4 regions of the Alteromonas sp. 4NS20-0143 genome follow, and region 3 is predicted to be linked to each of the others. Evidence: predicted binding sites of a transcription regulator. Region 3 holds the regulator's gene; each other region holds the start of a gene.

What was found. Region 3 encodes sigma-54, which starts transcription at its own class of promoters, with help from an activator protein. Its sites were predicted from a motif close to GTTGGCACGNNNNTNGNNT; they were not measured.
Region 1: the regulator sigma-54 is predicted to act here: its motif matches at 2,578-2,596, upstream of AC27HD_RS11920 (DUF4097 family beta strand repeat-containing protein).
Region 2: the regulator sigma-54 is predicted to act here: its motif matches at 3,319-3,337, upstream of AC27HD_RS07785 (PEP-CTERM sorting domain-containing protein).
Region 4: the regulator sigma-54 is predicted to act here: its motif matches at 4,409-4,427, upstream of AC27HD_RS00530 (BON domain-containing protein).

Annotation. Positions count from the first base shown of each region.
Region 1 covers NZ_BAAJLR010000005.1:60,809-67,426, reverse strand. The annotation lists gene AC27HD_RS11930 (DUF1989 domain-containing protein) at 17-604, shown strand; gene AC27HD_RS11925 (DUF445 domain-containing protein) at 862-2,148, opposite strand; gene AC27HD_RS11920 (DUF4097 family beta strand repeat-containing protein) at 2,772-3,443, shown strand; gene AC27HD_RS11915 (sugar O-acetyltransferase) at 3,486-4,037, shown strand; gene AC27HD_RS11910 (GGDEF domain-containing protein) at 4,121-5,410, opposite strand; gene AC27HD_RS11905 (DUF7218 family protein) at 5,777-6,040, shown strand; gene AC27HD_RS11900 (sterol desaturase family protein) at 6,166-6,618, opposite strand, start outside.
Region 2 covers NZ_BAAJLR010000003.1:108,881-117,299, forward strand. The annotation lists gene AC27HD_RS07770 (methyl-accepting chemotaxis protein) at 1-340, opposite strand, end outside; gene AC27HD_RS07775 (IS4 family transposase) at 623-1,951, opposite strand; gene AC27HD_RS07780 (hypothetical protein) at 1,963-2,283, shown strand; gene AC27HD_RS07785 (PEP-CTERM sorting domain-containing protein) at 2,318-3,274, opposite strand; gene AC27HD_RS07790 (hypothetical protein) at 3,423-3,866, opposite strand; gene guaA (glutamine-hydrolyzing GMP synthase) at 4,018-5,595, opposite strand; gene guaB (IMP dehydrogenase) at 5,785-7,254, opposite strand; gene xseA (exodeoxyribonuclease VII large subunit) at 7,355-8,419, shown strand, end outside.
Region 3 covers NZ_BAAJLR010000002.1:650,370-658,788, forward strand. The annotation lists gene mlaD (outer membrane lipid asymmetry maintenance protein MlaD) at 1-165, opposite strand, end outside; gene mlaE (lipid asymmetry maintenance ABC transporter permease subunit MlaE) at 174-950, opposite strand; gene mlaF (phospholipid ABC transporter ATP-binding protein MlaF) at 947-1,747, opposite strand; gene AC27HD_RS06560 (calcium/sodium antiporter) at 2,136-3,092, shown strand; gene AC27HD_RS06565 (KpsF/GutQ family sugar-phosphate isomerase) at 3,092-4,069, shown strand; gene kdsC (3-deoxy-manno-octulosonate-8-phosphatase KdsC) at 4,088-4,636, shown strand; gene lptC (LPS export ABC transporter periplasmic protein LptC) at 4,633-5,211, shown strand; gene lptA (lipopolysaccharide transport periplasmic protein LptA) at 5,180-5,776, shown strand; gene lptB (LPS export ABC transporter ATP-binding protein) at 5,779-6,504, shown strand; gene AC27HD_RS06590 (RNA polymerase factor sigma-54) at 6,582-8,081, shown strand; gene hpf (ribosome hibernation promoting factor) at 8,110-8,397, shown strand; gene ptsN (PTS IIA-like nitrogen regulatory protein PtsN) at 8,411-8,419, shown strand, end outside.
Region 4 covers NZ_BAAJLR010000001.1:124,627-133,045, forward strand. The annotation lists gene AC27HD_RS00510 (response regulator) at 1-394, opposite strand, end outside; gene AC27HD_RS00515 (glycosyltransferase family 2 protein) at 555-1,640, opposite strand; gene AC27HD_RS00520 (hypothetical protein) at 2,158-2,712, shown strand; gene AC27HD_RS00525 (endonuclease/exonuclease/phosphatase family protein) at 2,879-3,862, opposite strand; gene AC27HD_RS00530 (BON domain-containing protein) at 4,462-5,082, shown strand; gene pyk (pyruvate kinase) at 5,251-6,687, opposite strand; gene AC27HD_RS00540 (MurR/RpiR family transcriptional regulator) at 7,013-7,864, opposite strand; gene zwf (glucose-6-phosphate dehydrogenase) at 8,148-8,419, shown strand, end outside.

The sequences.
Region 1 (6,618 bases), on a different contig from region 3:
CATTGAAGGAGCAGAAATGCGACAAACCATTCAACCAAGAAGCGGTACGGCCTTTACCATTAAAAAAGGTGAACGGCTTAAAGTCATCGACCCTGAAGGCGAGCAAGTAGCGGATTTATATGCTTTTAATGCTCACGATAAAAATGAGTTCATGTCGTCGGGCCGTTCCCTAGATTACAATGAAAGTACTCATTTTGAAGCGGGCTGTAAGCTTTATTCTAATGAGAGCCAGGTGATGTTTGAAATTATTGAGGACACGGTAAAGGAACACGACTTTCTTTTAACGCCTTGCAGTGTAGACACGTTCAAACACTTCTATCCCAATGAAACACCAGTTCCTGGATGTCATGGCAACTTAGTGGCAGCATTTGCTGAATTCGACATTCCCGCGCATCACATCGGTACTACTTTTAACACCTTTATGAACGTGGATGTAAGCAAAGAGGGTAAAATAGCGGTGCTACCGCCTACCAGTAAAGCCGGTGACTACACTGTATTTGAAGCGAAGATGGACATGATAGTTGGCCTAACGGCGTGCTCAGCAGGCGAATCGAATAACTTTCGCTATAAACCAATCCAGTTTGAAATTATGCCCGCATTGTAAGAATCACTTAGCAGAAAAATTTAACAGGGCGAATTTAATAAGGACACGTTAACAGCAATAATTTAAGACGAATACGCTTGCTCTTATAGAGAGCAAGTTCGTTTACACGCCCGTTCTCTCGCGGCAAACGCATTAACGTTTTCACTATTCATTCGTCTTTATGCTATGGGTCTCGGCGGGGCTAGTCAAACTCACGGGTTATACCAACTCACACCAACTCTCACCAACTCTCACCAACTCAGTATCATTGCAGATACTCACAAACCAATAAGCATCTCTATGCCAAACAGTATTGCGCCAATTCCCCCACCCACAATGGTGCCATTGATACGCACTTTTTGAAGGTCTCTCCCTATATTCAACTCTACTTGCGCTGCCATGTCTTCTTCATCCCAACTATTGATCGTGTCTCTAATATGCCGGGTAAGAAACTCTGCTACCTCAGGCGCCATGTATTTTGCAGCCTCACCGATATGCTGATTGAATGAATGGGATAATTGGCTATCATTTCGCAAAGAAGCCCCTAAATCCTGTAATAACCCTGCAACCTTTTGCTCTGCTTTACCCTCGTTTTCTTCAAGTGATTTTAACAGCCACAGGTTAAACCGTTGCCACGAGTTGTGAAGGTAATTCTTTAGCGCAGGGTCGTTGATAACCTTTTCCCTAAATCCGTTTACCTTTTGCTCCATATCAGGGCTGTGCTGCAGGTCGTGTAAGAACTCATTGACCTGCTCGTCAAATGCATGCCTGATTGGATGATCTTCATCTTGATAGATATCTTCTAAAATAGAGGATACAGCCTTTACCGCGATTAACGCGCCCTGTTCGCTTATCCAACTAGAAGGTAAAATTTTCTCAAGTCTGCTGTATTCAGTCTTAAGCCATATCACCAGCGTATCAGCAATGTATTCTTGCGTGTCTGGTTGACTGAGTAACCCCGCTAACTTACCGAGAAGCCTATCGAGCATGACTTGGTGTTGGCGCTCTTTCGTTACTGCTCCTAATGAGGTAGCGATTAACTGGTTTAAATCGAGATTTTTCAGCCCTTTCTCCACTGTTTTAGCAATAAAGGCTTTAACCGGTTTATCGTCTAATACTCTTAACATTCCGCTTAGCGCATCACATAAAAAACGGCTTAGCTTTTGCGCATTCTGTGGAGTCTCTAACCACCGGCCAGCACCTTGCGCAGGGTTACTATCGCTTATCAGCTTTTCAATTGCATGAGGATTAAAAAACTTTTCTTTTACGAATTCAGAGAGGTTATTCGCAATAGCGTTTTTATTGTTCGCCACAATATTGGTGTGTGGAATTGGGTAAGATGAAGGAATAGGTTTGAACAACGCAGTGACGGCAAACCAATCGGCTAGCCCGCCGACTAAGGCTGCTTCACTTGCCATTTTGATAAGCCCTAGCCACCAAGTTTGAGCAATATCAGGCTGATATTTTTGAGTGAGAATAGTGATCACAAAAACACCCGCCGCAAACAGTAAACATGCCAATGCCTGACGCTTAGCTCTGTGTAGCTGATACTGCTTATCTTGCATGCAATTTCCTTTTAAATAAAAAACGTTGACCGCTTAGGAGACCAGTTGATTGAAATAGCCTCAACGCTCACCATCCTTTCCTCTGCTTCAACTTTCTACCTACAAGCTATGCAAACTACAGACCTTTTATCAGCAAACGTACGCTTAAAACATATTTACTTGCTAGGCAGCTACACTTTGTCGCTTTTTAAACGGTGCACAGTGCAGCTCGGCCGCTTACTTTATGCATACCTTATCTGAACGTTCTGTTTAGCTTCGTGCTTAAACCTTGAATAAGCGCACATCTTCTGCTGCACACATCACCATCACAAATAGCGAAAAAAATCATAATTTAGCTTTTTCAGTGACTTAATAATCAAACCTACGAAAACATTGTACTACACAGCAGCCCGATATTTCATAAGCCCATGTTTATTAACGCTTTTACGACTTGGCACATTACATGATAACAACATACTACGTAGCAACAGCTAGCTAGTCTGCATACTGGCTAAATACCTGCTACGCAACATTTAAGTAATAGTGAGAGAATAAAGACGTAATACTTACATAATCTTGTACCGCGTTACGCCACAAATTTTCTCGCTTTCAATATAAAATTATAGATTCTTAAAGGAACGAAAATGAAAAAGTCTTTTATCGCCGGTGCCATGATTGTAGTTAGTACAACCTTGTTAAGCGGCTGTGTTATTCATGTGGGTAACGCTAGTGCTATGGATGGAAACGACGTGAGTACTATGCTTGGCAACGTTGATATAAAGAGCGGTAAGCATGCCGGTGATATTTCATCAATCAATGGTAACGTGGATATTGATGATCACGGCAGTGCTGAGGACATCAGCATAGTAAACGGTAATTTAGACATGGAAAGTCACGTAACAGCGAGAAGAGTTGACGTGGTAAACGGTGATATTTTCGCCGCATCTCATGTCACTGTCACGCAAGATGTAGAAACGGTGAACGGCGACATATCGTTTGATTCTCATGGTGAAATAGGCGGAAATATACAAACGGTAAATGGCGACATTCATATTACCGACGTAACAATCGAAAAAGACCTAGCTACTGTTAACGGCGACATTGATATTGAAGGCGACAGCGTTATTTTCGGCAACATCGTTTATAAAAGCAGCGACAGCAAGTGGATAGACGAGGATGACCACATGCCCACACTTACCATAGGGTCTAACGTGACATTGCACGGGTCTGTAATATTAGAGCGACCGGTTGATCTTAAGATTGAAAATCAAGACATCAAAGGAAAGGTTATTGTAAGCTACGCCGACGCTAAATAATCGTTTACCGAACCTTTTATAATAGATAGGCGCTAAATTTACATGACCGAACAAGAAAAAATGCTCGCAGGCGATCTTTATTTTCCTTCAGATAAACACCTTACGGCACGTCGTAAAGACTGCCGTAAGCAGTTAGATATACTCAATAGCACATGTCAGACTGAACATAAAAAGCGCACACAGTTACTTAAAACTCTGTTCGCCGAAACGGGAAAGCGCCTTTACATCGAGTCTACGTTTAAATGTGACTATGGTGAAAACATTGTTGTGGGTGAGAATTTTTACGCCAATTTCAATTGCGTTATTTTAGACGCCGCCAAGGTCACCATTGGCGATAACTGCATGCTAGCACCACAAGTTGGTCTTTATACTGCAACACATCCAATAGACCCAGTGCAGCGTGCCACCGGCATTGAATTCGCAAAACCAATCACGCTTGGCGACAATTGCTGGGTAGGTGGAATGGCTGTAATAAACCCCGGTGTAACGCTTGGAAATAATGTGGTGGTTGCATCAGGTGCTGTGGTAACCAAATCCTTTGGTGATAACGTGATCATTGGCGGAAATCCTGCTCGTGTGATTAGGCCGTGTTAACCTTTGGTGCACGAATTTTTATCTGAATGGAAGGGGTTTAATCGCGAATCAGCTTTTTGGACCCAGCGGGCTCTATCAACTGACTAAGACAAGTCACTTAGCGTGGCCATACCAACGGCGTTCTTGCCTTTGTGTTTGGCGCTGTATAAGGCCTCATCTGCGCTTGATAGCATTTGATTGGGCAAGTCGTTCATCGTTAACTGATCGGGCGTAACGCTGACAATACCAAATGAACAAGAGGCATTGAAGGCATTATCGCCTTCACCAAACTGTGTATTAGCCACATGTGCACGAATGCGCTCAACAATAGCAGGAGCGTGATTTTCGTTTTGTGTCTCGGTAAATAAAATAACGAACTCATCACCTCCCAACCGCGCAATGCAATCAGACTGTCGAATATTTTCCTTAATAATACTGGTCATTCGTGTCAGTAGCGCATCACCACTAGCATGACCATATTGATCGTTAATAGTTTTAAAATTGTCCACATCGAACACGCACACTGATAACCATTTAAGCTCTCCCCTTAGCATTAAATTTACGGCTTCGGTGAGGCGTATTTCTAGGTAACTGCGAGAAAATGCCTGGGTCAAATGATCGTACATTAAACGATCGCTTAGTAATCGTCGTTCTTCATAAAGGTCATCGATGTGCAACACCAGCGCCCACGCAATGGTCGATGTCACTAAAAATGAACCAATCCATGTAAGCGGCGGTAAATCAGCAACTTGAACACCTGTTAGCATGTCGCACACACCAGTTACCATCCAAATTGTATTGGCAAGAAGCAATAGTAAAACGGTGCTGGTATTGCTATCTTTTTGCTCCTTTTCTTGTGTCTGTAGTTGCCTTCTGCGCTGTCGTAAAAACACCCTAAAAAGTATAAAAATGCAATACACCGCCAATACTAAAATCCACACTCCCCAAAGCTCAAACAGTGGCCCGAACGCGAGGCCTGTGTAATAAGAGGATGTCGCATAAAAGGCATTGTCGAGAAATAGCGAACCCGGTATTACCGTGGCTACTGAGAAAGCGGCGCAAATGCCATAACACCATTTTAAAGACGCTGGGGCTTCAAACTCAAAGAACGCCAGATAGAAATGCAGACTTAAGACCGTGGTAAACATAGCCGCAACCACCGTAATCCGGTTTGAAATACTAAGATAAGTAAGGTTATCACCGGAATTGAGCATGACCGCAAATGCACCAAAGAAAATACCGCTGACCAATGCCGCAATCGAGAAAATTAAGTAGTATTTGACCGACTCTTCATGGCGAGAAGTTAAGCGGTGGTAAAGCAGTACAAAGAAAAAGCTTAGTAACAAGCAAATGGTGGAGGTCACGAATAGGGGCAGTGATAATCCTTGAATCATATCGTTTTAAACTACCTCTGCGGCTGCTATGGCCCTCTATTCTTAAGGGCGTTAATATTTATCATACCCGAAAGTATATTCAAATATAATCGTGTTGCGTGCCTTGTCTGTCCACAGGGTAGACGCCAAAGCGAACGGCATCAAATAATTTGGGTAAGCTTTAGTATAAAGCAAGATAGCTAAATTGCTCAGCAGATCATATCGTCCTTTAGCATGAGGTCTCGGCCTCGCGGCGTGTTAAGTCTTTACATTGCGGTGCAGCGTTATTGCTAGTTAGCGATCTAAACCTAAACCGACTTTGCAAATACCAAGTATGAAATACTACAAACATCATAGCTTCATTCACCTTTTAAAAAGGAGTTTAAAATGGCTAAAAACCACGGTAACCAAATAAAAAACGACGATACTTATGAAGCCCTTCGCGACGAAGGCTATAGCAAAGAAAAGTCGGCGCGTATCGCAAATGCCCAAGCAAATAGTGAACAAACGCCGTCTAAAGATGGTGGCAAAGCCAACAGGTACGAAGATCGCACTAAAGATGCGCTCTATCAAAAAGCCAAAGAAGTTGGCATTGACGGGCGCTCTAACATGAGTAAAGGCGAGTTAATTGATGCTCTGCGTAATCATTAATGGCGGATACACCGCCATTTGCAGAGCTAAGTTTTCCTAGATTTACACACGACTATTCATTTTATGGTTTAGCGTGTCTGTTATTGAATGCGGTTTAATGACCTACACCAGTTATAAAAAGTCTCCTATTGCTTGAATGGCAGGGTGAATATGTTTTTATAACTAGGCTGAACATTGCCAATTTCGGTGTCTTTGGTATCCGCATCGTGAAACGTGCCAAACAACCGGGCCCAAATTATACACACGCAACCATAGTTAGTATTACTTTCGTTGATAACTTGAGAGTGATGATGAATATGGAAGCTGTTAATCGTAAAAAACCAGCCAACTATGACTGAATTCAGTCTTAAATTACTGTGTGCAAGTAAAGCTGTTACTGCCGTGAGAGAAACAAAAGCTGCACCCACCGACTCTCCACCTAAGAGAAATCCAACAATCGCTCTTGGCAGTATAAGAAAAAAAGCTTCTATCGGGTGATTTGCTAGTGAATTCATACTACTCAGTTTTTTAAACGCGTGATGCGCACCGTGGCCTGAAAGTCGCCAAAGCCATCCCCATCGGTGAGACGCCCTATGATA
Region 2 (8,419 bases), on a different contig from region 3:
CTTTTGCTTCATTACTGATTACATCATTTTGCAGCATGGCACTAAACTTTGCTTGAATGTCACTTTCGCGCTGCTTAAACCGCTTCCAATACTTTTCTCTATCGGCTTTGTCATGGCCTCGAAGTAGCACATTCTTCCACTCTTGTACCTGAGTTTTAAAGGTACTTAGCACATCGTTAACGTCGCGCTCAGACTGAACCAGCGTATTTTCAAGTTCATCAAAAGCATTCAGTAGTGTGAATGACTTTAAAATTGACGCACCGTTGAGTAAAACAAGGAGAAAGAAACTGGCGAGGACGGGGGTAATAACCAAACGGCTTATACTTGTGTACTTGAACACGACATGACCTTTAACTTAAAGATTAACAGCACTATTAGATGATATTTTTATGACAGTTGCGTTACGCCAAAGGTATAGCAGGGTATACTTATTACTTGCACTTTATACCTATTACTTATTATGAAAGCGCATTGTCTTAAAAATAAGTACCTAAAAATCTAAAGCGAAAACCAGCACAGTCTATAAACTTTCGCTTGCGTAAATATAGTTGAGATTAAAAAGAATTGAGATTAAAAAGAAAGATGCGGTAGAAATAAAAAAGAGCCACGTGGGTAATGCCAGTCAGTTAAGCTGACTGGCATTTTTCTTTTTAGTAGGGTACTTGCTAGGTTTGGGTTTGACGCACCGAGGGTATAACCTGTCTTCTCGCCTTGTTGGAAGCTCGTAGTAAGTCAATTGGTTGATGAGGTTTTCATACAACACGGGCAGTTTTCCAGGGCTAGTGAGCACTGTCGTTAGTAGGAATGCCACGACCGCGCTTGAGCATCCGCTGAAGCTGAGCTGATTTGGCCAGATGCCTTTGCGCGTTGCGGCTTCGGTCATTGCCACTCTTATCAAGTTATAGGCAAGCAGTAATCCCCATAACTCTTGTTCAACCATGTCAGGACGCTTGCTCCTAAGCGTATATTCACTGTTCAGTAGCGTTTGTTTCATTTCGCGATACCCTAACTCAATCTCCCAGCGATGGGTGTATAAGTCTACAATGTCTTCACTGGGGTAGCGCATTACATCGGTAAGCGAGGTCAGAATTCGGCACTCTTTCCCTTTTATTTTCTTCGTCACCAGCCGCGCCTCAACTTCGTCTGGAAGCCCAGGGAACTTCTTTCTCGCTTGAGGTGTAGTTGTCAGTTTAACCCGTTTATCTACACGGCTATAACTTTCTAATACTTCAAACTGAAGCCCTTTTCTGGCGGGTATCATCCAGTGCCTTTCTTTTCCAGCGTTTTGCCACTGATGAAGTAAGCCTAAGGAATAAAAGCCACGGTCAAACATGGTCAGTGAATGATTAGGCGTATCGCTAATCAGCTGCTCTGCTAGCACCATCTCATTCGATTTGTATTTATCAAACGCACTGCTGATGAGTTGGTGGCTTGTCAGTTCCATTTGGCAGACCATGCGAATCTGAGGAAATGCAGTATCACCATGTTGAGTACTGCCAGAGCCATACTTATCGAGGTTTTCAGCGGTATCTGCCGTTCGCCAAACGACACCATCTACTCCGAGCAAATTCAGTCCGTTCCATGTTTCGAATTCATGTTGTTGATACCAATGTTTAGCCATCTTTTTAAAGGATTGTTCTACAGCCTCGGTTCCTAGGCGCTGTCGCGCCTGAACCATTGCGCTTGGCGCAATAAGGGGGGCTTTACCGGGGAGTGCGATATCCATCTTAGTGGCAATATTCCACACAGATTCCTGTCTAAAAAGGCTCATTCCCATGACACACCACATCACCGATTCAAGCGGTAAGCGACGCTTTCTGACCGTTGCCACACCTGCATCAACAAAAGCTTCATCAATGATAGTTGGGTCTAAGAAAGCTGAAAGCTTGTCAAATGAGTGAAACTGAGTACTGGCATTAAACGCGGTGTCTAAAGCTGTTTTAAAATTCATAAAAAAATCCGATGGCGAATGCTCATCGGATGGGTGATGATTACGTGTTCTCAGTTGATGGCGGTATGCTAACTCAACGGCAGATGTACTCGTGTTGGCGGGAGCTGATGTTGCTTATGGGATTGCCTGATTACAAAGATGACAACTTAACGTTTTACTCCCTTCGACATTTTGGAATTACTGAACGGGTTAGGTCTGGTGCCAAGTATCAAGACATAGCTCGAATTGCTGGTACATCGGTCATGCATATAGAGAACACTTATCTACATGCAGATGATGAAATGGATTTAGTTGTTGTGCTGAGTCGAAAATCAAAAAGGCTACTCATTTGAAGTGAGTAGCCTTTAAATAGCGAACAAACAACGTTTATTTAAGAACTCGTTTGCGGCGAACTGCCATACCTATCAAGCCTAGCCCAAGTAATGCAAACACTGAGGGCTCTGAAACATGTGTAGCTTCACCGACAGCAAAGGTATCAATAGTAAGAAAGATGCTATTTGCAGTAATAGGGTCATTTGGTATAACAAAATCGAATTCAGCAATGTAGTTTCCACTAATTGAACCACCGTTGGCAAGAATATCTTCGGCTGATAGAGAAAAAGTCCAAGCATCACCCAGTTGATCGATGCGAGCTTCTTCAGTCATATCAACTGTGCCGTTAATGCCTGTTCCACTGACTCGAGGATTATGAAGACCTGACAGCAAGTCGCCAGTCGTGAAATTAAATACATCGACTTGAATTCCTACAGCGCCATCAAAAATTGAGCCTGCGACACCGGAGAGTAATGCATTGATCGTGAATTCCACATTAAACGTGTACTTCCCATCTACGCCAGCTGTGTCTGAACCGTCATAGGCATAACCTCCAACTGCAGCATTGGCTAAACCACCGACGCTTGACCCAATGGGCGTTCCGGTGAGGTCGAGAAGAAGACTTGCGTTGGTGTTTGCACCACCCCACGCGGTACCATCAACACCACCACCTAGCGTAAATGTGAAAGGCGAACCAACAGAACTTACTGCTGAACCCTCACCCCAGGAAACGCCGGCACCATAGGTTTGACTGCCGGTAGTACCTCCACCGTAGCCGTTCGGATCGTCCTGCCCAAGGCTATTATTAACATCACCAAAACCACTTGCAGAAGGTGCAGCAGGCAGATTATTGCTTTGGCTATAGAATACCGAACCAGTGCCTTCAAGGGGGCGCACTAAATTAGCGCTGATTTCTGCGTCGAAAATCAGACCAGCAGTTGCGTTTGTACCGCTCAATATAGTTGTGAACATTATGGCAGACTTCAATACAAGTCCAAGTTTACCTTTCATTTAAAACTCCTGCTTACATTCATGAAACCGCTTTTCCAATAAAATCGCAAAAAACAAGCCAAAGCTTAAGCGATTGATATTTATTATATATATTAACGAAAAAATTAAATCTGTAAAAAAAACTGACACATCATGGCGAACAGGTGTTCTATTCCCCTAAAATTACTGATCTGACCATTCCTCGCTTACTCAACCCATCATAGTTGGGAGTATTTTTACTAAATTGAATGATTATAACGAAAAAGGCACAGCGTAAGCCAAGTTCAACATGCCGTTGCCGATGGTCTAGGTAAATCTGAACCATCTCAGAAACGGTGATACTGAATACTTTTTTACCAGCATTAACCATTGCTGTGATGTCAGCCCATTTGTTCTTGGCTCGGGCTATGGCAGTTCCCAAATGCTTTGTGCGCAATGACTCACGATAGTAGGCACCTTCACCACGAACACGCATACGAAATTGCCAGACGTCTTTGCTTTGTTTGGTGCGCAGCACTATAGCTTCACCATCTAAGACTTCGTGGCGTTCGGTGATATAAGTTGGATTGGACTTACGGCTTTTACTTTTTGAACTGGTTTTGGAATTGGGCATGGCTTTTATGGTCTGCAATAGCAACAATTGTTTGTAAAGATGCTAAGCATATAAAAGCCAGAAGCCTTGTTAATCAAGGCCTTGCATAGTTGTAAGGCCTTTTTATTGATATGAAATACCCATATTGATCAATGGGTTATGCGGGGTGTTTTTATTCCCACTCAATAGTAGCAGGTGGTTTACCTGAAATGTCGTATACCACACGAGAGATACCGTCTACTTCGTTGATAATACGGTTAGACACTTTACCTAGGAAGTCGTAAGGCAGGTGTGCCCAATGCGCCGTCATAAAGTCGATAGTCTCAACAGCGCGAAGGCTAACTACCCAGTCGTATTTACGCGCATCGCCCATAACGCCTACAGAGCGTACCGGTAAGAATACGGTGAATGCTTGGCTCACTTTTTGGTATAAGTCTGCGGCGTATAGCTCTTCAATAAAGATAGCATCGGCACGACGCAAGAGATCGCAGTACTCTTTCTTAATTTCACCAAGTACACGAACCCCTAAACCTGGCCCAGGGAAAGGATGACGATATAGCATGTCGTAAGGCAGGCCAAGCTCAAGACCAATTTTGCGCACTTCATCTTTAAATAATTCACGCAATGGCTCAACAAGCCCGAGCGCCATATCGTCTGGGAGACCGCCTACGTTGTGGTGAGACTTAATAACGTGGGCTTTGCCCGTGGCCGAGCCTGCAGATTCGATTACATCAGGATAGATAGTGCCCTGAGCTAACCATTTAGCATTAGCAAGCTTGCCGGCTTCTTCATCAAAAACGCGAACAAATTCGTTGCCAATGGCTTTGCGTTTAAGCTCTGGATCTTCAATACCTTCAAGGCGCGCTAAGAATCTTTCTTCAGCATCGATACGAATGATATTTAAACCAAAGTGGTCGCCAAACATCTCCATAACTTGGTCGGCTTCGTTTAATCGCAACAGCCCGTTGTCAACAAATACGCAGGTAAGGTTTTTGCCAATAGCGCGATGTAAAAGCATGGCCGTCACCGAGGAGTCTACGCCACCAGAAAGACCGAGTATGACCTCATCATCGCCGACTTTTTGCTTAATGCGCTCAATCGCATCTTCAATTATCGCACCCGCAGTCCATAGCTTTTCACACTTACACACGTCCATGACGAAATGCGTTAATAATCGCATGCCCTGGCGAGTGTGGGTAACTTCTGGGTGAAACTGTACACCGTAGAACTGTTTTTCTTCGTTATACATAGCCGCATGAGGGCAAGACGCAGTCTGGGCGATGGTCTCGAAACCAGCAGGAATAGCAGACACTTTGTCGCCGTGGCTCATCCATACATCAAGACGAGCTGCTCCGTTATCGCCGATAGCATCTTCAATCTTATCTAGTAATGGACTTGGTTTAATTACCTCTACTTGAGCATAACCAAACTCACGCTTGTCTGACCCAAGCACGCCGCCGCCAAGCTGGTGAGCCATGGTCTGCATACCGTAACAAATTCCGAAAACAGGAACACCGGCCTCAAACACATAATCAGGTGCTCGCGGTGACCCTTCTTCGGTTACCGACTCTGGACCGCCTGACAATATGATCCCTTGAGGATTAAATGCGCGAATTTGCTCTTCGGTTACATCCCAAGCCCATAGCTCGCAGTAAACGCCTATTTCACGCACTCGACGTGCTATTAGCTGTGTATATTGCGAACCAAAATCCAAAATAAGTATTCGTTGAGCGTGTATGTCTGAACTCATAAAAAGCCTTTTTTTCTTTTCAACCACTAAGCCACACTGTGACGTATTACGTCATATGGCGTCATATAGCGTGGGCAAAGTGTTTGTAAACAACCTGTCCGAGGCATGGATGCCGAGGCCAAGCTCCCATGGGTGGGTTTACAGCGTGGTTGTGTTAGACACTATACCCACGCTGAACGATAACTCGCCTTAACCTAAACGGTAGTTTGGCGCTTCTTTCGTAATACTCACATCGTGCACGTGGCTTTCACCCATACCCGCTGACGTTACGCGAACAAACTGTGCTTTGGTATTAAGCTCTTCGATAGTAGCGCACCCGGTCAAGCCCATTGCTGAGCGAAGGCCGCCCATTTGCTGATGAATAATATTGGCAATCGGTCCTTTATAAGCAACGCGACCCTCAATACCTTCTGGTACTAATTTTTCAGCATTATTGGATTCTTGGAAATAACGGTCTGATGAACCATGGCTTTGGTTCATGGCGCCTAACGACCCCATACCGCGGTAAGATTTGTAGTAACGGCCTTGGAAAAGCTCAACTTCACCCGGTGCTTCTTCGGTACCTGCAAGCATGCTGCCTACCATCACGCAGCTTGCACCTGCTGCTAATGCTTTGGCGATATCACCTGAGAAACGAATACCGCCATCAGCAATAACTGGAATACCAGTCCCTTCAAGCGCTTCTACCGCATCGGCAACGGCAGTAATCTGCGGCATACCACAACCGGTTACAATACGGGTTGTACAAATTGAACCCGGGCCTATACCTACTTTCACTGCGTCTACGCCCGCATCCGCTAGTGCTTTTGCACCTTCACGAGTGGCGACGTTACCAGCGATAATTTGTACATCAGGGTAATCTTGGCGTACTTTCTTCACGCGGTCGATAACGCCTTGGGAGTGACCATGTGAAGTATCAATTAATAGCACGTCAACACCCGCATCTACTAATAGTTTAATGCGTTCGTCAGTACCTGGGCCAACACTAACAGCCGCACCAACACGCAATCTACCTAGTGAGTCTTTACAGGCATTTGGTTTGTTTTCTGCTTTTTGGAAATCTTTTACCGTAATAAGGCCGGTAAGTTTGAATGCGTCGTCCACAACAAGAATTTTCTCGATGCGATGCTCATGCATCAAGTCAAGAACCACGTCAGAGCTAGCGCCTTCTTTCACCGTGACAAGGTCGTCTTTGCCCGTCATCACGTTACTAATAGGAAGCTCTAAGCGCTTTTCGAAGCGAAGGTCGCGGCCTGTCACAATACCAATGAGGTTATTTTCTTCATCGGTAACAGGGAAACCTGAGTAACCTTTGCTTTTCGATAAAGCAATAACGTCGCCAATGGTCGCGTCTTTAGTTACTGTAACAGGGTCGGATACTACACCGCTCTCATACTTTTTAACTTCAAGAACGTGTTTGGCTTGCTCTTCAGGCTTCATGTTTTTATGAATAAACCCGATTCCACCTTCTTGTGCCAATGCAATGGCTAAGGGAGCTTCAGAAACCGTATCCATGGCGGCTGACACCATAGGGATATTCATTGTCACATTGCGCGTAAGACGCGTTTGTAGACTTGCTGTGTGAGGGAGGACGGTTGAGTGGCCAGGAACTAGCAACACATCGTCAAAAGTAAGGGCTTCTTGGATGATACGTAGCATGCAACAACACCTATTCAGTTGAGGGTTAATTGCGGCGTGATTGTAGTGTTTTTTGGTTTTAAGGTAAACTCTATTTGTATTAAACCATGTGATTTTTTTTATGTTTACAAATTCGCCATCTACATCTCGACAAATTTTAACAGTAACAAAGCTAAATCGATTGGCTAGAACCGTGCTTGAAGGCGAAATTGGCCTGATTTGGCTGTCTGCTGAAATTTCCAATTTTGTCTGTGCAGCATCAGGACATTGGTACTTCACGTTAAAAGACAACAAAGCACAAGTACGTGCCGCCATGTTTAAGGGCTCAAACCGCTCGGTGCGTCAGCGCCCGAAAGAAGGCGATAAAATATTAGTGAGAGCGTCGGTGGGTCTTTATGAGGCTAGAGGCGACTATCAGCTAGTTGTTGAACACATGGAAAGTGACGGTGAAGGCGCTTTAAAACAGGCCTTTGAAGCGTTAAAGCTGAAACTCAACAATGAGGGGCTGTTCGACGCGTCAATAAAACGAAGCTTACCCACCTATATTACTCGTATTGGCGTGATCACCTCATCAAGTGGCGCCGCCCTTCACGACGTACTTAGCGTTTTAAAACGTCGAAGCCCGCAAACACAGGTTATTGTGTACCCCTCAATGGTACAGGGGGAAACTGCACCGGCTCAGCTTATTCAGGCTCTTAAGAAAGCCAATGAAAGAAATGAAGTTGACGTACTGCTTTTAACCCGTGGCGGTGGTTCGCTAGAAGACTTGTGGTGCTTTAATAATGAGGCATTAGCGCGAGAAGTGTCGGCCAGTCATTTACCTATTGTGAGTGCTGTTGGTCACGAAGTCGATTTTACTATTTCTGATTTTGTAGCCGATTTGCGTGCTCCAACCCCTTCTGCTGCCGCTGAGCTTTTAAGCCAAGATTCGAACGAAATTGTGCAAAAGCTGGTACAAAAACGCCAGCGTTTACACCGTGCAATTTCACAAAAGCTCGTGAACAACAAACAACAACTGACCATTCAACGTCAGCGATTACAAAACTTACACCCACAGAGTAAAATACAGCACCAATGGCAATCACTAGACCGGTTACAGCTGCAATTACTGCACAAAATGCAGCGAGATATAGCAGGCGCTGATAAACAACTGCAATCGCTAACTAGCCGGCTGAATAGACAAAAC
Region 3 (8,419 bases):
ACGTGCTTTTAAGCCACCAATGTTGTCGAATTTTGCGTAAAGGGTATAGCTGTCGCCTTCAGTGGCAACAGACTGCTCGGCAACTTTCAGTGCCAACAACAGTAATGCGCTAATAGTAAGGGCAACGAAGAACCCCACCATGACTTCCGTTTTATACTTGTTCATTCTATCCTCTACTCGATACCAAACATGAGGGCGGTTAGCACGAAATCCAGCCCCAATACTGCTAATGATGAATAGACCACTGTTTCAGTAGTCGCCTTGCTGATCCCTTCCGATGTAGGAATAGAATCGTAACCTTTAAATATGGCAATCCACGTCACCACCAAGGCGAACACGACACTCTTTATTACGCCGTTAATAACGTCTTGGTTCCAATCTACTGTGGACTGCATGATAGACCAGTAGCTGCCTGAATCTACGCCTAGCCAATCAACACCCACTAAGTGTCCGCCCAAAATACCAATAGCACTGAAAATGACGGCTAACATTGGCATAGCGAGCATGCCCGCCCAAAATCGCGGAGCGACTATTCTGCGCAAGGGGTCTACCGCCATCATTTCGAGGCTGCTTAGCTGCTCAGTGGCTTTCATTAACCCAATTTCTGCGGTTAACGCAGAACCTGCGCGCCCGGCAAACAGCAAGGCCGTTACTACGGGACCAAGCTCTCGCAACAGGGACAACGCTACCATGGGCCCGAGGCTTCCCTCAGCGCCGTAGTCCACTAAGATGGTGTAACCTTGTAAAGCCATTACCATGCCGATGAACAAACCCGACACCATAATGATAAGCAAAGATTGCACGCCCACCACGTAGAGCTGCTGTATCACCAGAGGAATATTTTTTACCCGAGGCACAGCCACTAACGCACCGAAAAGCATTAATGTCGCCCGCCCGATAGCGGTCAATTTTGAAATAGTAGAAGCGCCTAAAGACTGCAAGAACCTCATTTACGCTCTCCTAAGAAACTCTTTTCTAGCTCTGGCGCAGGATAATGAAAAGGAACAGGCCCATCGGCTTTTCCGTTCAAAAACTGCTGTACCAGTTCGGAATCGCTGTCTCTTATTTGTTGAGCGGTTCCTTCCCCAATTACTCGCTTGTCAGCCAAAATATAAATATAATCGGCAATAGTCAGTACCTCTTTCACATCGTGGGTTACCACAATGCTAGTCAAGTTTAGGGCATCGTTGAGTTCGCGAATTAGCTTTACTAGTACGCCCATAGAAATAGGATCTTGGCCTGCGAAGGGCTCGTCGTACATAATAAGGTCGGGGTCTAACGCGATGGCCCGTGCTAACGCAGCACGCCTTGCCATGCCTCCAGACAATTCGCTTGGCATTAAATCGGCAGCGCCACGAAGGCCCACTGCCTGTAGCTTTAATGCGACAATGGTAGCAATGACGTCATCAGCTAAGTTGGTATGCTCTTTAAGTGGAAAAGCGACATTGTCGAACACGGTCATGTCAGTAAACAGCGCGCCGCTTTGAAACAACATGCTCATTTTACGCCGTGCTTTGTAAAGTGCCTTGCGAGACATCGACACGATAGATTCTTTATCAAAAAGAATATCGCCCTCGTCTGGAATCAACTGCCCGCCGATTAAGCGCAACAGGGTGGTTTTACCAATCCCGCTAGGCCCCATAACTGCAGTGATCTTTCCCTTTGGTACGTTAAGCGTTATGCCGTCGTAAATAACGCGGTCGCCCCGACTAAAGGTTAAATTATCTATCTCAACTAAATGTTCCATAGTGTTTTGTTGTCGGCCCTCGACTAGACATCGCTGCATGAATACGCGCAGTATGCAAAACGCGTTGTGCAAATTAGATTTAAATTGTCCAAAAGCAATACAAAATTCATGCCTTCGAACAGTAACTGACCCCGATATGAGCGGTAAGTTTAAATTTTTCAGCATTGTACGCTTTTTTGAATCACTCGCCAAAGTCAAAAAGTTACAAGTTATGTTCGATGAAGACGAATGATTCATAACATAAGCTGAATCTCATTAACGAAACCTGAACAAGCGTTCTTTTTCGTACAATTCAGCTCGATAATGAAAAATAAAAGCCTAGCAGCATAGGCAAAGGGCACCGTTTTTGCGACAATCTTACGAAATAGACATTTAAATACAGGTCGTTGTGCTTTTAAACATTGTTATTTTCATCATCGGATTGATTGTTTTGAGCTGGAGTGCTGATCGTTTTGTTTACGGCGCTTCTGCATTAGCGAAAAATATTGGCATTTCCCCCATGATGATAGGATTAACTATCGTAGCTATGGGTTCCTCCGCACCTGAAATTGTCGTATCGGCTATGGCCTCAATAAATGGCAATATGAATACCGCTGTGGGTAACGCATTGGGTTCTAACATTACCAATATCGCGTTAGTACTTGGTATAACAGCACTCGTAAAGCCCCTTCTTGTTTCATCCACAACGCTCAAGCGTGAACTTCCCGCCTTATTGGTCATCTCACTTATCGCCATCGCATTTATGTTTGATGGCGAACTAAAATCTTATGAAGGTGTGATTCTGCTCGGTTTGTTTATCTTCGTGCTGGCAATGATGGCGTGGTTGTCACTGCAAGTTGATAAAGAAGACCCATTGATTGCAGAAACTGCTGATGAAATTCCAAAAGGCGTGTCTAACACCGCCGCTCTCATTTGGATTGGTCTGGGGTTAATTGTATTGCCCCTCAGCGCTCACTTTTTGGTTAATTCAGCCGTCGAAATAGCCCGATACATGGGGCTTTCTGATTTGGTTATTGGACTAACAATTATTGCGTTTGGCACCAGCCTTCCAGAGCTGGCTGCGAGTATTGCTGGGGTCTTAAAAGGCGAGGATGACCTGGCGCTAGGTAATATTATTGGTTCTAACATTTTTAATTTGCTTGCGGTGCTGGGTCTGCCTGGCCTTATCGCACCTGGGCTTCTCGACCCAGACGTACACAATAGAGATATGTACGTCATGTTGGGTTTAACATTGCTACTATTTCTGTTTAGTTTTGACTTAATTGGCAAACGTAAAATATCCCGCACAAATGGTGCAATACTTTTAGCCTGCTTCATAGGCTATCAATTTTGGCTGTTCGGATGATGACTAATAAACAAAACGACTACATTACCTCTGCAAAACGTGTCATCGACATTGAGGCTCGTGCAATTAGCAATTTAGCACAGCGACTGGACGAGAGTTTTGTTGCTGCCTGCGAAATGCTTTACGCCTGCTCTGGCAAGGTGGTAGTTAGCGGTATGGGCAAGTCGGGGCATATTGGCAATAAGATAGCCGCCACGTTGGCAAGCACAGGCACCCCAGCCTTTTTCATGCACCCAGGTGAAGCGAATCATGGCGACTTGGGAATGCTCAGTAAAAATGATGTGCTTTTGGCTATTTCAAATTCAGGCGAAACCGGCGAGTTGGTGAATTTACTGCCGGTTGTAAAGCGCCTTGGCGTTAAAGTCATCGCCATGACCAACAGTATTTCCAGTACGCTAGGTCAGTACGCCGATGTAGTACTGAACATCAGTGTGGAACAGGAAGCCTGCTCATTAGGGTTAGCGCCAACTACAAGCACTACCGCTACATTAGTGATGGGCGACGCTTTATCGGTGGCATTACTCGACAAGAAAGGATTTACCTCCGACGACTTTGCGCTATCACACCCAGGGGGCTCCCTTGGGCGAAAACTACTGTTAAAAGTCAGTGATATTATGTTGACCGGCAGTGATATTCCGCTAATAGAACCGACAGCAACTGTTGCCCAAGCGCTTCTTGAGATATCGCAAAAAGGCTTAGGCATGACCGGTATTGTGAATGAATCCGGTAAGCTAACGGGCGTATTCACCGACGGCGACCTTCGCCGTATCCTCGATGCTAGGGTCGACCTTCATGAGGCAACGGTGAGTGACGTAATGACCCAAGGCGGCAAAACAACCACAGCCGACCAACTCGCCGTTGAAGCTCTCAATGTTATGGAGAGTTTTAAAATAAGTGCACTCATGGTGCTTGACGATAATGACCATCCAGTCGGCGCGTTTAATATGCATATGCTATTAAAAGCAGGAGTGCTGTAAATGAACAAGAAACCAGATATGACAACCACGCTGTACACCGAACTCAATACGGACCTATTTGATGCACTAGCCAATATTAAACTGTTGGTGTGTGATGTTGACGGTGTTTTTTCAGACGGACGGATTTATCTTGGAAATAACGGTGAGGAATTAAAAGCCTTTCACACTCGCGACGGGTACGGCGTTAAAGCACTTGTCAGTCATAACATTGATGTTGCGGTGATTACCGGTAGACGCTCAGCCATCGTTGAAAACAGAATGAAGGCGTTACATGTAGCGCATATTATTCAAGGCGAAGAGAACAAGTTCGACGCGTTAAAACAGCTTATGGACCGCCTTGAACTATCACCTGAACACGTTGCCGTTGTTGGTGATGATATGCCTGATACCGGCATGTTTAAACATGCGAGCGTTAAAATAGCCGTTGCCGACGCACACCCCTTCGTCGTAAAACAAGCAAATTGGATCACAACCCTACCGGGCGGTTTTGGGGCAGTGAGAGAGATAAGTGACACGATTTTGCAGGCGCAAGGCGTAAGCAATGACATTTTCGGGGCCAGCGTGTGAATCAATTTGGTTTCAACCGACTTGGCGTCAGTATTTCAGCGCTATTTATTTTAGCCATGCTGATGTACATTCCTACCTGGATGGAAGAAGACCCAGTATTAGAAACGTCTGAAGGACTGGATGCATTAAAGCCTGCTTATAAAGCTAAAAACTTAACCACAACCCTTTATAACAATGAAGGGCAACTGAATCATAAAGTGTTCGCTTCTTCCATGGAGCATTACGACCAGCTTGGCTTTGTTTCTTTCGACCGGCCGAACTACACTCTCTATACGAATGATGCAGGTTCACCTTGGGTCGTGACAGCGCAAGAGGGAACCTTGTATAACAATGAATTAATACAATTAGAAAACAATGTGACAATTGAAAACCAAAGTCAGGACGACTTTGTGAAGTCAATTACCACTGAATACATTCAAATTAATTTGGATAACAAGCAGATGACGTCAGATCAACCCGTAGAAATACGCGGCATGCAATATGTTATTCAAAGTAACGGATTCAACGCAAACCTGCGCACCCAAAAATATGAGCTTATCGACCATGTACAAACTACGTATTCTCCTAGCAACTAGTGCGCTGCTAGTGCTTTGCACTAGCCCGGCATTAGGCAATGAAAATGATTTTACGCTGCCTATCGAGATTGGCTCTAACTCTCAGTTCATTGATGGTAAAAATAAGACAGCGCTATATAAAGATAACGTACTTATTACCCAAGGCTCGCTTACTATCGAGGCTGACGAAGTTGAAGTTATTGCATCCCAAGGAAGCGGCCGAGAGATTTTTGTTGCTCGTGGAAACCCAGCCAGCTATTCGCAAGAGCTTGAAGACGGTAACCCTGTTTCTGCAAGGGCGAACGAGATACGCTATGAAGTGGCTAAGCGTACTATTTCCCTTACCGGAAACGCAGAACTAAAACAGGACACCAGCCAAGTTAAAGGCAACAGCATTACTTTTGATATGATCACAGAACAACTGCTAGCCACAGGCGGCGCTGGTGATGCTAGTGGGCGCGTTACTACCGTATTTACGCCTGAGTCTATTCGCAAAGCGAAAGACGAGAGCAGCGAGGATAATGACGGTAGCAACGGTGACGGCAACAATGGTAACGGCGACAACGACGGTAAAGGCGAGCAGTAACAATGGCAACTCTTAGTGCAAAGAACCTTGCTAAAGCATATAAATCACGACAGGTAGTGGTTGATGTTAGCCTGTCAGTCTCTACCGGGCAAATTGTCGGGTTATTGGGGCCTAACGGCGCGGGAAAAACCACGACCTTTTATATGATTGTAGGGTTGGTTCCCTCAGACAAAGGCCAAATATCTATTGATGATAATGAATTAACTCATCAGCCTATGCATGAGCGTGCAAGAGGCGGTATTGGCTATTTACCACAGGAAGCGTCCATCTTTCGAAAGCTAACTGTGCATGAAAATATTATGGCGATTTTACAAACCAGAAAGGATTTAAATTCACAGCAGCAGGAAGAAGAAGCCGATGCGCTACTTGATGAATTTAATATCAACCATATACGTAATAGTATGGGTATGAGTCTTTCCGGTGGAGAACGTCGCCGAGTAGAGATAGCACGAGCATTAGCAGCAAAACCTGAATTTATTTTGCTTGATGAACCTTTTGCTGGTGTTGATCCCATATCAGTTAATGATATAAAGAAGATAATACAGCACTTGCGCGACAGAGGGTTGGGTATACTCATTACCGACCACAACGTGCGGGAAACATTGGATGTCTGTGAAAAGGCGTACATCGTAAGTCATGGTGAACTTATTGCGCAAGGAACGGCGGAACAGGTTTTAAGTAATCAAAAAGTAAGGGATGTATACCTAGGCGAACAATTCAGGCTATAGTTATTGTGTGTAACCTAATTGTCATTTTTCATAAGCGCTCAGGTATATTCACTCAAGAGCATTAAAATAAGATATAGATGAAACCATCTTTACAGTTAAAATTTAGTCAACAACTAACGATGACTCCACAGCTGCAACAGGCAATCAAGCTGCTGCAGCTGTCTACACTCGATCTTCAACAGGAGATTCAAGAGGCCCTCGACTCAAACCCTCTACTAGAAGTAGAAGAAGGTAATGACGAGCCTCAGGCAGAAAAAAACAACATGGACAATGACGATAGCCAAATCGAAGCTACCGCGTCAGCGTCCAGCGACACTCTAGAGTCGGGTGATGCTCTAGAAAAGAACGACTTACCCGATGAACTGCCAATTGATAGCACCTGGGACGAATATTACTCAGCCTCTTCAGCACCTGCGCCTGGCCCGTCAAATAACGATGATGACCACGTTTTCCAAGGCGAAACCACTGACGACATTCAAACTCACCTGCTTTGGCAAATGCGTTTAACCCCTTTTTCTGATGTTGACAGAGCTATCGCCGTTGCCATTATCGACTCGATTGACGAGTCAGGTTATTTAACCGCTACGCTAGATGAGATATTAGAAGCGGTAAACTTCGAAGATATCGAAACCGAAAATATTGAAGAAGAAATCGAATTAGATGAAGTTGAGTGTGTACTGAAACGCATTCAGATGTTTGACCCTATCGGCTCTGGCTCTCGCTCTCCGCAAGAGTGTCTGTTGGTGCAACTGCGCCAGTTTGCTGACGACACACCTTGGTTAGATGAAGCAAGAAGACTGATTGAGGACTACTCAGACCTTCTCAGTAGCAAAGATTATAGAACCCTCATGCGTAAAAGCCGTTTGAAGGAAGATGAACTTCGCGAGGCCATGCGTTTACTTCAAACCTTGAATCCTCGCCCAGGTAGTGCTTTAGTTACTAAAGAGCCTGAGTACGTTATTCCAGATGTATCGGTGGCGAAGAAGAACGGTCGCTGGACTGTTGAACTCAACCCCGACAGCTTGCCTAAGCTTGGTGTAAATCAGCAATACGCAGCAATGAGTCGAAAAGCGAAAAACAGCAGTGACTCTCAGTTCATTCGTTCTCATATGCAAGAAGCTAAATGGTTTATAAAGAGTTTAGAGTCTAGAAACGATACTTTAATGAAAGTGGCTAACTGTATCGTTCAACAGCAAATGGGATTTTTTGAGCACGGACCAGAAATGATGAAACCAATGGTGCTCAATGATGTCGCAGAAATGGTGGATATGCACGAATCCACAATATCGCGAGTAACGACTCAGAAGTATATGCATACGCCGCGCGGTATTTACGAATTGAAGTATTTCTTTTCTAGCCATGTGGCAACTGAGTCTGGCGGCGAGTGTTCGTCAACGGCCATTCGTGCATTAATAAAGAAATTGGTAGCAGCAGAAACGCCAAGCAAACCATTAAGCGATAGCAAAATTGCTTTATTGTTGGCAGAGCAAGGCATAAAAGTCGCTCGGCGGACAATAGCAAAATACCGGGAGTCTTTATCGATACCCCCGTCTAACCAACGCAAAAGCCTTATCTAAAGGCGTTATATTAAAAGGAAGACGAAATATGCAAATCAACCTAACTGGTCATCATGTGGAAATCACCGATTCTTTGCGTAATTATGTCGATACGAAGTTTAGTAAACTTGAGCGTCACTTTGATCACATTTCTAATGTGCATGTCATCCTGAACGTAGAAAAAATAAACCAAAAAGCAGAAGCTACGATGCACTTAAGTGGTGCCGAAGTATTTGCATCCTCAGAAAATACCGATATGTATGCGGCGATTGACAGCATGGTTGATAAACTCGACAGGCAGGTGATCAAGCATAAGGAAAAACTGAAAAAGCATTAATAGATAATTAAGCATGGATATT
Region 4 (8,419 bases), on a different contig from region 3:
CACTCATTGCATTGGTTGTACTAGATGCATTCGCAAGTTTGTTTCTGCCGCTTTTTACATAGGTATTAACGGCTTTATCGAGGTTTACATTCCCAAAATATAAGTCTTTGTGTGCGGCTGATAAATTATCAAGGGCGATGAGTTTTGCGTGGTTACTTTCGAGCTTATCTAATGAGGATGCTAAATAGCTTTTGGTCTGCGTGCTGCCACACAAATTAGTGGCTGACTGTAACAACGCAATTCTTTGAGAAAGCATTCGCTGCTGGCCGGCAATATTGATTATTTCTGCATCTTGACGCTGGTCGCTCAATAAATCGTTAATGATAAAAAAGGATAGAGAAACTGCGGTGGCAGTAAGCAAAAGGGCAAAAATATACTGAGACTTTATGGTCATTACAAACGCATTCGGCAAACCTTACCTTACAATGTAATAGACACACATTTTATGTGCAACTTGTCAGCTGTTTAATCTTATAGACAAGCTTAGGAAATTAGAGAAAATCGGAGAAAAAGTAGGGGGAATAACACTTTAACTATTTCTGTGTACGACTCAACTAGGCAGACTTCCTCTCTGTGCCATGTAAGAACCTCAAAGCCCTCGACTTACCTTTAGGTCTATCAGCTGGCGATGCAAAAGGCGCTTTAGACTCAGCAAGCACCTTATTAAAGGGCTTTTTTACCTTGCGCTCCAGTTTTTTAGGTTTATCAATTGGTGCTAGCGCTTTTTTGCTTTCAAAGAGTTCATCTTCGCTTGGCAAGCGAACCACACGAATACTACTGTGTTCAAAGTCTTTATTGATTAATCCTTTATCGGCATAGGCACAAAGAATATCTTTACGGGGATAAAGCCCCCATTTTTCACGAAAAACTTGTGCGTTATGGACAAAATCTAATAGATGGTTAACGGGGCATCGTGTGAGGTCACGTGCGGGAGAGAAAGCAATGGAAGGATGGTCGGTAAGTGATAATCCCACATTGCGGCACTGGGTGAAGAAGTCTTCGTCGTTTAGCCCGTAACCGTCGTAGGTTTCATCGAAGCCGTTGGTTTTTTCAAAGTCTGCCTTACGTATAAAAAACATTGCAGAAGCACTGCTATCGTTACTAAATTTTCCATGATTATTGTCCTGTTTGTCTACTGACCCTGTATTTTTTAGCAAACTCGCTTTCGGTAAAGCGTCGTTAAATGAAGTGTCGCTTGTTTGTGTTACAGAAAAAGGTTTATCTGTACTAATTTCGTTTTTGGTATGTAAAAGCTCAGCATACGGTTGATTGCGAGAGGTGATTGGAATAAAGCGCACCGGAGCTCTCATAATTGATGATGGAGCGAATGTTGATACCGCCTCTTTAAGGCATGCCGGCGAAAAAATAGTGTCGACACTGATATACGCTAACAGGTCGTTTTTCGCATCGAACATTCCTTTATTCCTTGCCTTCGCAATTGGGAGCTCTTCCTGGTTGACAAATTTATGTTCAATGTTGAACTTGTCGCTTGTGATTAAAGATAAATCAGACGGTGGTGTCATCCATACAATGAGTAACTCATCAGGAGTAGGGCTGCATGCCTCAAGCTGATAAATGAGGTTGCAGAGCTTTTCGGTTCTGTTCTTCACTATCGTTATCACACTTACTGGTGCATTCATTTAAACTATCCTTTTTCATCGCTATAAGAGGAGGCTTTTACCGGATAAGAGCGTGAACTGGATGTGCTCTTATACTTTCGTCTTAAACGACTGATTCTTAGCACTAGATAAGCAATAGTCGATCCATTGTTTAATTAATTGTTTTATATGGTTTTTTGTCTTTTTTTGCTTTGAAGTGTAGAGATGCGTTGCGCATCTTTGTAAATAAAAGGGTAAAAATTACAGGCAAATATCCACATCACTACAGGATAGGGTTTTTCACTTTATTTACACGATTAACGCTATGCGATAGAAGGGTTATTTGGTAATCTAACAACAATGGTTAAGTAATTATTTTTCAATAACTTATTAAAGTTATTTTTTTAGATTATATGCATTTAATACCAGTGTAATACCCATGTATTATCGATGTATTATCGATGTATTAGCCTTTTTTTAACCTTTAGCTATGCCTCACACGTAAAACTAAAGGGTCATCTTTTTTACTTTTATTTTCTTATTAATGGTGGTTAATTCTGTGTCATCCCAGTCCTCTGTAGAACTTCGACACTACGACAAGCAAACGCTACGCCTTGTCGATGTTATTTCAGGTATTTCACCTAACGCCATGCGCAGAGTGTTTGGCGGTTGGATATTCTTTGCTGCGGTGGTTGCTGTAATTGTTATTGTGGCCCCAGACCTGAGTACCCAGTTTGTTGGGCTAACACTTTTTGTATTGGTTGCCTTTACGCTTATCATGTTCGGCCAAAGCCGAATTTCAGAGGGGTGGCCTGCAATTATCAGCGACGACAACGTTATTGGCGTTGTTCGCGACCCCGTTAAACGAGAATACATATGCGTTGATAAATCATTAATTGTGGATGCGATACCCACATTAATAAAACCAAACAAAAAAGCGGTAGAAATTCAGCTACGCAGTGAACACCTCACTGTTGAAGATAATGAAGTTTTAAAACAAGCAGTGTGGCCGCGAGAAGGAAAATTGGTAGGACTCGCACATTTTAAACGCCGTGAAGATGCGTGTGAAAGCGTTATGTGGTGCACGAAAAAGTCGGCCTCAGCGAAGTCATAAGATGTAAATCGGAGCGCTTTCCCATAAGCCCTTTCACACAAGCGCTGCCAGCACGCAACGTTACTTCACTGACAGGTTGTAATGAGTGAGCCCCCAAATTGGGGGCTTTTTTGTATGCGAGCTATTTGGTTTGAGCTTGGCTTTAGTCCTTGTAACCGCTTTGGTCCTACTTTTCATTCGCCTCTTTAAGCACAAGCTCGGTGTAAAGTGGGTAATGATCTGAGCCAATATCAGAGAGCCTCTCTAGGTCTACTAGCGCAAAGTGTGAAGAATGAAAGACGTGATCTAGCGGCCATTTTATTAACGGGTAGTGAGCGTGAAATGTGTTGTAAAAGCCGCGTCCTTCCCTAGGATCTAAAAGTCCGCTTATCTTTTTAAATTTGCGAGTCGTAGGCGACCATGCCACATCGTTTAAATCTCCCGCAACGATGATAGGCCCCGCCGTCTGCGCCACTTCTTGTCCTACTATATTAAGTTCAATATCTCTTGGGCGAGCATATTCATTTTCTGTGGGGCTAGGCGGTTTGGGATGAAGAAACTGAAGAATGACACGCTCACCATCAACCTTTATGGCTATTTTTACCGACGGAACATCATCTTCCACTATAAAGCGAAGCGTGTGCTCATCAAATTCATACTTGCTGTACAAATGCATACCGTAAAGATTCTCCAAGGCGCAAAACTGCGTGTATGGGTAGTCTTTTTCAATAGGCTTTAACGCACGCTCCCACTTTTCATTTGATTCCAGGGTGACTACAAAGTCGGGCTTTTTATTGTTGATATGGTCGATAAGTTTTTGATAATTGCTGTTAGGCATAAAAACGTTACTGGAAAGAATGCTTATCGTACGCTGCTTTTGCGGGTTTCTTTCCCAGTGTACTTCTTTGCGATAAAGCCCAGTGTAAGGAAAAATCCAAATAGCCTGATACAGTAAACTTATGCCTAACCCTGCGACAAGTGCAGCATGCAGCCAAAAAGGCAGTGAAAGATCGTTATAGCAGAGTAGGGTGATAAGTACCGCAGTAATTAACACCGCGAGTTGTAACCTTGGAAATTCCCAGACCCTTACTAGCCAATGAGACGATGGCAGTAAAGGTGCAGCGCTAACTGCTATAAAAAATACCGAAAGTGATACAAGAAAAATGTCCATTAAATATCCATATTAACTGTTTAAGACTCACATAGGCTTAAGGCTGAGGTAAGCTATGTCTGTTCTATGCAAAGTGATGCAACTTGTGCAAGTGCTCAACCGCACATGCTAAATGCGTGCCTTTGAGTGTGAACATCCGCAAAAAATGCGTTTGGTTAAATTACTCTACTGGGTTCATCTTACCAGTACAACTGTGATAAACCCTATAACCACACTGACTAATGTCGAAAACATCTTATCTCTATGAACAGATCCTTCGGCGACTTGATGTACTAAGAACTCTAATACCTCAGTGCAATATTCAGAATTCAACCTGTACACCCAACACTCATCTATATTGAAGGATATGCTTCGCTATATAGGCGCTTGAGTTCGCTATATAAGCGCTTATATAGCTGCTTGAGATAAATAGGTGAGTTTATCAACTCAGCATTAATCTAAATGAGAATCAGTAAAAATTGCTTGAAAGTAAGCAAACTTTGCAAATATATCGTTCCTATTTGTAATTGGATTTAAATAAAGCCATATATAACAAGTGCTTACTGCGTTGGCATGAACTTAGCAACATATCTTGTGAGTTTCAACAAAGGAGAAATGTTATGAAACGTACAATACTATCTATTATTGTTGCTACATCATTGTCTACTGCTGCTGTTGCAGGTGATATGAATTCAGATAGCCAAACAGATAACGCATGGGAAAAAGGTGCCAAAGACGCATGGATTGATGGCAAAGCGGAAGCTACGCTGCTGTTCAATGGTAACCTAGATTCTTTTGATATTAATACCGACGTAAAAAACGGAGACGTTATTTTAACCGGTAAAGTCGATAACTCAGTGGACAAAAAGCTCGCTGAAGAGTTAGTTGCTAATATCGACGGCGTCATGTCAGTAGATAATAAGCTTACAATTATCGAAGACTCTGACATGGATTCAATGACCTCAGATATGTCTGACGACGTTGAAGACGGCGTCGATGAAGGTACAAGCGAATTGACTGATGCGAAAATCGCCACAGTAATTAAGACTCGTTTGCTGATGGACTCTGATATTTCAGGTTTTGACATCGACGTAGACGTTGAAGACGGCAATGTTGTGCTTACGGGCACCGTAGACTCTGATGCTGAGGAAGACTTAGCGGTAGAGATTGCGAAAAACGCCTCTGACGTGAAGAACGTTGAAAACAATCTCAAGGTTGTAACAAAAACAGCGATGAACTAATTACTTAGTTATATTGATAAAAAAGGGGCTTGCGCCCCTTTTTTGTGCTAATTATTTAGCTATTTAGCTATTTAGCTATTTGGCAAAATACTCATTCATTGCCGATTTCTTAAGGCCGCTTATTCAAAACGGGCGTTAAGCTTGTTTCTCTAGAGTTAATCTTTCTAGTTATTCAACATCTACAATTTTAAGTGTATTCGTCGCACCGACTTTTTCCATTTCATCGCCGTAGGTCAAAATAATACTATCACCGCTCTCCACTAAGCCTTTTTCTTTTAAACAAGCTACAACGTCGTGCTTAAGTTTGCCTGGCTCGCTGTTAGACGAGTCGAAAAATACTGGCTTAACACCGCGATAGAGGGCCATTGCGTTCAGCGTGCCCTCATGACGAGACATGGCGATAATTGGCAGTGATGTAGTAATTCGAGACATTAATTTCGGCGTGGTTCCGCTTTCTGTCAATCCTACAATTGCTTTTACGCTTGGCAAGTGATTCGCAGCATAAACCGCAGATAGCGCTATAGACTCACTCGTCGATGAAAACTGCTGATCCATGCGATGTTTGGAAATTTTTACGCTAGGGTGAGTTTCAGCTCCCTCGCAAACACGTGCCATAGCTTGAACAGTCTCAATAGGAAAACTTCCCGCCGCTGTCTCAGCTGATAGCATAACTGCATCTGTACCATCTAATACGGCGTTAGCCACATCCATAACTTCTGCACGAGTAGGCATAGGGCTATCAATCATAGACTCCATCATTTGAGTCGCTGTGATAACCACTTTATTGAGCTGACGTGAGCGAGCAATAAGTTTCTTCTGAACCCCAACGAGTTCTGCATCGCCAATTTCAACACCCAAATCACCACGGGCAACCATGACAGCGTCAGAGGCGCTAATAATATCGGTAATGGCGTCGTCAGTCGCAACGGTTTCTGCGCGCTCTACTTTTGCGCAAATTTTTGCATAGCAGCCGGCTGCTTCAGCAAGTTCGCGAGCGTAATTAAGATCAGCGCCGCTGCGTGGGAATGATACGGCAAGGTAGTCTACGCCAATGAGCGCTGCCGTTTTTATATCTTGCTTATCTTTTTCTGTTAAGGCCTCAGCTGACAAACCACCGCCCTGGCGGTTAATGCCTTTATTATTAGACAGCTTGCCGCCAACGGTAACTTCTGTAATTACCTTTCGACCTTCTACACCCGTTACCTTTAACTGTATGCGTCCATCGTCCAGTAATAGAATATCGCCAGCAGACACATCATCAGGTAGTGCTTTATAATCTATGCCTACGTGATCAACTGTGCCTTCATCTCGCTCAAGTTCAGCGTCTAATACAAACTTTGCACCAATCTGTAATTTAACGGCGCCTTCTTGGAATCGGGCAACGCGAATTTTAGGTCCCTGCAAATCACCGAGTATTGCCACATATTTACCCAGGCTTCTCGCCGCTTCACGAACACGTTTTGCGCGCTCAATGTGGTCTTCTGCTTGTCCGTGAGAAAAGTTCATGCGGACCGTGTTTGCTCCGGCAGCAATAAGTTCTTTAATTTTTTCAAGTGAATCGGTTGAGGGGCCTAATGTGGCAAGAATTTTGGTTCTTCTGGTCATGGGATTCCGTCGCTGCTTCTTTTATAGAAAAGATGGGTAAAGCTGATCTTTCAACACAATGAGCGCTGTAATCGCTTTACGTAATTTTATTACAGAATAGTAGAGTATTTTGACAAAAATGTGAATGGAAGAAAGAAAAACTCCCCACTGGCTTGACCAGTTGTCGTTAACTTTCCTCTATTTTGCGAGAAACAGATTAATAATCGCGGTAACGTTTGAGTATAGGTTACTGACGCTTACACGCAAGCGTCAGTCATGTATAAGTAAAAGAGAAGGGCATGGAAAATAATTGATAGAGAAAAGAGCGAAGAAAGAGGCGTAACCCCTAGCCATCCCTTTTTTCGTAACGAGAACCACGCAGTGTATCTTTCACCCGTTTTAGATTTTCTCTGAATTTATTACCACGGCGAAGCGTAAATCCGGTAGCAAGCACATCGATGAGGGTCAGCTGTGCAATGCGCGATGCCATTGGCATGTACATGTCGGTGTCTTCAGGTACTTCTAGCGATAATACGTAGCTGCACTCCTGCGCCAGTGGGCTATCAGCTGATGTTATGCCAACAACGGTGGCGTCGTTCATTCGCGATATCTGCGCAATTTCTACCAAGCTTTTAGTGCGACCTGTGTGACTTATCAGCACCACAACGTCCCCAGCCGAGCAATTCATACAGCTCATTCGCTGCATCAAAATATCTTCAAAGTAAACAACGGGCACGTTAAACCTGAAAAACTTGTTTAACGCATCGTGAGCTACAGAGGCCGATGCACCAAGACCAAAGAAAGAAATCTTCTGTGCTTGAGTAAGCAAATCAACAACGCGATTGACCACATTGACATCTATCGACTGTCTCGCTACTTCTAAAGAAGCCATTGTCGATTCAAAGATTTTGTTGGTATATTCGTCTGGGCTGTCGTTCTCGTCAACATGACGGTTCACGTAGGGCGTACCGTTTGCGAGACTTTGCGCCAAATGGAGTTTAAAGTCCGGAAAGCCTTTAGTATCTAGTCTGCGGCAAAATCGATTCACAGTTGGCTCGCTGACATCCGACATTTTAGCTAAGGTTGCTATACTTGAATGGATGGCAGTTTGAGGATTAGCAAGTATAATCTCAGCAACTTTCTTTTCTGATTTGCTAAACGCAGCTTTGTTTTGAGTTATTTTTTCTAAAATGTTCATACAGATACGGCAAGTAATTGGCTCGGTTTATTGTAAGGTACACCCTAATAGTACCCAATGTGAAAGCTGTGACAAGAAAAATGTAATTTTTTAACATTTTTTGTACTGTAAATGGTAATAGACAGGGGTCTATATCATCGAAAAGTAAAGAATCTCATCGTATAGTTTGTAGAAGTTGTAATTTTACTACATTTGGTGTTAACTATACGGTAATAATAGTCGTTAGTGTTGTAAATAAAGAACCAACACGGCACTTAAAACCACATTTAAAAGGTCGACGAATATGGTAATGGATAATTCCTACGAACCCTGTGATTTTGTACTCTTCGGTACACTTGGGGATCTTTCACGACGCAAGCTGTTGCCATCACTTTATCAGCTTGAAAAAGCGAATTTAATGCACCCTGAAACCACTATTGTGGGTGTTGCTCGCCATGATATGTCTTTGGAAGATTACATTGAAGAAGTGCATACAAACTTAGTCAAGTTTGGCGAAAAAGAGCTGTGTGAAGCGACATGGGAAAGAATGCGCGCTCGCCTTCATTACGCGTGTGT